2 regions of the Nocardioides pymetrozini genome follow, and region 1 is predicted to be linked to the other one. Evidence: predicted binding sites of a transcription regulator. Region 1 holds the regulator's gene; the other holds the start of a gene.
What was found. The regulator HrcA, encoded in region 1, represses chaperone genes, less so after heat shock. The targets are predictions, from matches to a motif close to TTGGCACTCGNNNNNNNCGAGTGCCAA.
Positions count from the first base shown of each region.

Region 2: the regulator HrcA is predicted to act here: its motif matches at 1,324-1,350, upstream of groES (co-chaperone GroES).

Region 1 covers NZ_CP175556.1:2,846,985-2,849,378, forward strand. The annotation lists gene dnaJ (molecular chaperone DnaJ) at 1-521, opposite strand, end outside; gene hrcA (heat-inducible transcriptional repressor HrcA) at 533-1,567, opposite strand; gene ACJ5H2_RS14005 (hypothetical protein) at 1,758-2,394, shown strand, end outside.
Region 2 covers NZ_CP175556.1:900,089-902,482, forward strand. The annotation lists gene ACJ5H2_RS04395 (MMPL family transporter) at 1-1,242, opposite strand, end outside; gene groES (co-chaperone GroES) at 1,430-1,723, shown strand; gene groL (chaperonin GroEL) at 1,803-2,394, shown strand, end outside.

The sequences.
Region 1 (2,394 bases):
AACGAGCGCTGGACGTGGGCGACCTCGCCCGCGCCGCGGCAGGTCTCACACGGAACCGGGTGGCTGCCCGGCGCCGCACCCTCGCCACCGCAGGTGGTGCACCGCACCGCGGTGTCGACCTTGAGCTCCCGGGACACGCCGAACGCGGCCTCGGCGAGCTCGACCTCGATCCGGATCAGCGCGTCCTGGCCGCGGCGGGTCCGCGGACGCGGGCCCCGACCGCCGGCGGCGCCCGGGTTGCCGCCGAAGAAGGCGTCCATGATGTCGGTGAACGAGAAGCCCGCTCCCTGTCCGCCGAAGCCGCCACCGAAGGGGTCGCCACCGCGGTCGTACGCCGCCCGCTTCTGCGGGTCGGCCAGCACCTCGTAGGCGGCGGTGACCTGCTTGAACCGCTCCTGGCTCTCCGGGTCGGGGTTGACGTCGGGATGCAGCTGGCGGGCGAGCTTGCGGTACGCCTTCTTGATGGCGTCGGCGTCGGCGTCGCGGTCGACGCCGAGGAGCTCGTAGGGGTCCTGGCTCACTTCTCTTCTTCTCAGCTCTCGTCGAGGATGCGGGAGACGTAGCGCGCGACGGCGCGCACCGCAGCCATGGTTCCGGGATAGTCCATGCGGGTCGGGCCCACGATGCCCAGTGCGGCCAGCGCGTCGTCGGGCCCGTAGCCGGTGGCGACGACGCTCGTGGAGGCCAGCTCCTGGATCGGGCCCTCGGCGCCGATCCGGACCGTCACCGCGCCACCGGAGGTGGCCTCGCCCAGCAGCTTGAGCAGGACGACCTGCTCCTCCAGCGCCTCGAGCAGCGGACGCACCGAGGTCTCGAAGCTGTCGCCGAAGCGGGCCAGGTTGGCCGTGCCGCCGACGACGACGCGCTCGTCGGAGCGGTGGTCGCTCATCGCCTCGACCAGTGTGTCGACGACGGCGACGGTGGCCGGGGAGGCGGACGAGCTCGGCGGCGTGCCGTCCTCCTGCCGGACCAGGGCCTGGAGCGCGCTGGCGGCGTCGGCGATCACCTCGCCGGTGGCCGCGAGGTTGATCCGCGAGCGCAGGCCGGCGAGCTCGTCGTCGTCGATGTCTGCGTCGAGCTCGACCAGGCGCTGCTCGACACGGCCGGAGCTGAGGATCAGCACCAGCAGCAGCCGACTCGGGGTCAGCGCGACGACCTCGATGTGGCGCACGGTCGAGCGCGACAGCGTGGGGTACTGCACGACGGCCACCTGGCGGGTCAGCTGGGCGAGCAGCCGCACCGAGCGGTGAACGACGTCGTCGAGGTCGACGGCACCCTCGAGGAAGCTCGCGATGGCACGTCGCTCGGCCGATGTGGTCGGCTTGACCGTGGACAGCCGGTCGACGAAGAGGCGGTAGCCCTTGTCGGTGGGCACCCGCCCGGCGCTGGTGTGGGGCTGGTGGAGATAGCCCTCGTCCTCGAGCGCGGCCATGTCGTTGCGGATCGTCGCGGGCGAGACGTTGAGGTGATGGCGCTCCACCAGCGCCTTCGAGCCGACCGGCTCCTCCGTGGCGACGTAGTCCTCGACGATCGCACGCAGCACGGCAAGCCTGCGGTCCTCCTGCATGCCCACCTCCTCGCTCGCCTTCGGGCTCCCCGGCCTGGCACTCCGCCGCGGGGAGTGCCAATCCTAGCGCCGACCCCACCGATTCTCCGGACCCGCGGGCCGCCCTTCCCTCCCCGGGCGGCGACGGGTAGGTTAGGCTCACCTAATCTTCCGTAGGAGCCCGGCACCTCGCCGGGACGAAGGAGAGGTCATGACGCTCGACCCCGGTCTCGACGTACGACGCATCGCCGCCGCGGCGCGCAGCATCCTCGCCTGCCCGCATGAGGTCCAGCTCGTCGTCGACGGCATCGACGACATCGACGACGGCCTCCTCGAGATGCAGGACCACGGCGGCCGACCGGTCCTCACCTGCCCCGCCGGCTCGCCCCTCGCCCAGGCCGCCGCCGAGGGTCGCGGAGCCCTGCTCACCGCCAGCAGCGGCCTGGGTGCCACGAACTCCCCCGACCGGGACGCCACCGTGACGCTCTCCGGACGCCTCGACGCGCTCGGGCTCGAGCAGTGCACCTGCTGCGACGAGGTGCGGATGCGGGTCGGCCTGAACCTCGACTTCGTACTCCTCCAGCGCTGCAGCGCGCCGGCGGACGCCCCCGCCGAGACCCGCGTCCGGGTGCCGCTGGGCGCCTTCACCGATCCCGCCCACGACCTCAACCGAGGCTTCCTGCAGCGCTCGACCGAGCACGCCAACCTGTGTCACCAGGGTGAGCTGCGTCGCGCCGTCGCGGCGATGACGCAGACCCGGCTCGGCGACGTCCTCGGCGTCCACCTGGCCGACCTCCGCGCCGACGGCGTGAGCCTGGACTGGGTCGACCCCACCGGCGCGCACCGCA
Region 2 (2,394 bases), 1.9 Mb from region 1:
CGCCTCGGTCGACTCGACGCCCTCCGGAAGGCTGGAGTTGAAGTCGAAGGAGGGGTTGAAGCTCAGCGCGAAGACGGCCAGCACGGCCATCGCACCGCCGGAGACGAGGGCGGTCAGGCCGGGACGCCGGCCCACCGTGTTGCCGAGCTTGATGAAGGTGCCGTGCTTGGGCTCCTTCTGCCAGGACTTCGAGGGCCAGAACAGGGCCTTGCCGAGCAGGGAGACCACCGCCGGGACGAGCGTGAGCGCGGCGACGAGGGTGACGAAGACCGCGATCGCCAGCGCGGGGCCGATCGCCCGGAAGATGCCCAGCGAGCTGAGGATCAGGGCCATGAAGGCCACGATGACGGCGCCACCGGCCGAGGCGATCGCCTCGCCCGCGCGGTCGAGGCTGTAGACGACCGACTCCTTGACCGCGGCTCCCTGGCGCAGGCGCTCGCGGTGGCGGAACAGGAAGAAGAGGATGTAGTCGGTGCCGACGCCGTACAGCACGACGACCAGGATCTGCTGCACCGACGCGTCGGCCTTGAGGTCGAAGATGTCGTTGGCCCAGGCGATCGCCCCGGTCGCGATCGAGGAGACCAGGCCGACCACCACGATCGGCAGCAGGCAGATCAGCACGCTGCGGAAGATCAGCGCGAGCAGGCCGACGATGAGGACCACCGTCGCGATGCCGACGATGACCAGGGTGTCCTCGCCGGACTCCTGGGAGTCCAGGCCCTGGGGGACCGCGCCGGTGGCGCGGATCTCCAGGTCGGTGCCGGACGTCAGCTTGTCGATGTCCTTGCGCATCTGCTTCGCGTCGTCCATCGCGCGGGTGTCGTAGCCGGTGGCGCCGTCGGCCAGCGGCACCACCGCGAACATCACGGTCCCGTCCTCGGAGAGGTTGGGCTGGCCCGACTCGCCCTGGGTGATCACCGCGGGCTGGAAGGTCTTCTTCCCCAGCTCCGGGGCGAGGGCGGTGGCGACCTCGGCGACCTCCGCCTGGTCGGCGTCCGTCAGCCGCTCGCCGTCCTTGCGCTCGATGACGAGGATCGCGCCGGGGGAGAACGCGTCGGAGAACTCGTCCTCCTGCAGCGTCATCGCCTTGATCGACTCGTAGTGGTCCGGCAGGAACTCGGAGTTGTCCTGGGTGGACTCCAGGGCCGGGGCGGTGGCGCCGACGACCACGGCGAGCAGGACCCAGGCGGCGATGACATACCAGCGGAAGCGGGTCACGAAGCGACCGAGCGCGGCGAACATGGTCGCAACGCTAGTGGCGGACCCGACCCCCCGGTCAACCGACTTTGGTAGGGCGTCACCAGCGCCATCGGGAGGGTGCCTCTGGCACTCCCTTGCGGAGAGTGCTAGTTTCAGCGTTGGCACTCTCACCGCGAGTGTGCCAATGCACGACACACAGACACAGTCTTAGAAAGTGGAGGTCGACATCGTGTCGGTCAACATCAAGCCGCTCGAGGACCGGATCGTCGTCAAGCCTCTCGAGGCCGAGCAGACCACCGCCTCTGGTCTGGTCATCCCCGACACGGCCAAGGAGAAGCCCCAGGAGGGCGAGGTCCTGGCCATCGGCCCCGGCCGTATCGACGACAACGGCAACCGGGTCCCGCTCGACGTCGCCGTGGGTGACAAGGTCATCTACAGCAAGTACGGCGGCACCGAGGTCAAGTACGCCGGCGAGGAGTACCTCATCCTCTCCGCCCGCGACGTCCTCGCCGTCGTTTCCTGATTTCTTCTCGAGCCGTGTGGGCGAGAGCGACCTCCGGGTCGCCCTCGCCCGCGCGGCTCGTTCACGTTGAGGAGTAGCAATGCCCAAGATCCTGGAGTTCGACGAGAACGCCCGCCGCGCGCTCGAGCGCGGTGTCGACGCCCTCGCCAACACCGTCAAGGTGACCCTCGGCCCCAAGGGTCGCTATGTCGTACTCGACAAGAAGTGGGGCGCCCCGACGATCACCAACGACGGCGTGACCGTCGCGCGCGATGTCGAGCTGGACGACCCGTTCGAGAACCTCGGTGCCCAGCTCACCAAGGAGGTCGCGACCAAGACCAACGACGTCGCCGGTGACGGCACGACCACCGCGACCGTCCTCGCCCAGGCGCTGGTGCACGAGGGCCTGCGCGCCGTCGCGGCCGGCGTCAACCCGATGGGCCTCAAGCGCGGCATGGACGCGGCCGCCGCGGCCGTCGGCGACGCCCTCAAGGCCGCCGCGCGCGACGTCGACGACGAGAAGGACATCGCCTCGGTGGCGACGGTCTCCTCGCGCGACAGCCACATCGGCGACCTGCTGGCCGAGGCCTTCGGCAAGGTCGGCAAGGACGGCGTGATCACGGTCGAGGAGTCGAACACGCCCTCCACCGAGCTCGAGTTCACCGAGGGCATGCAGTTCGACAAGGGCTACA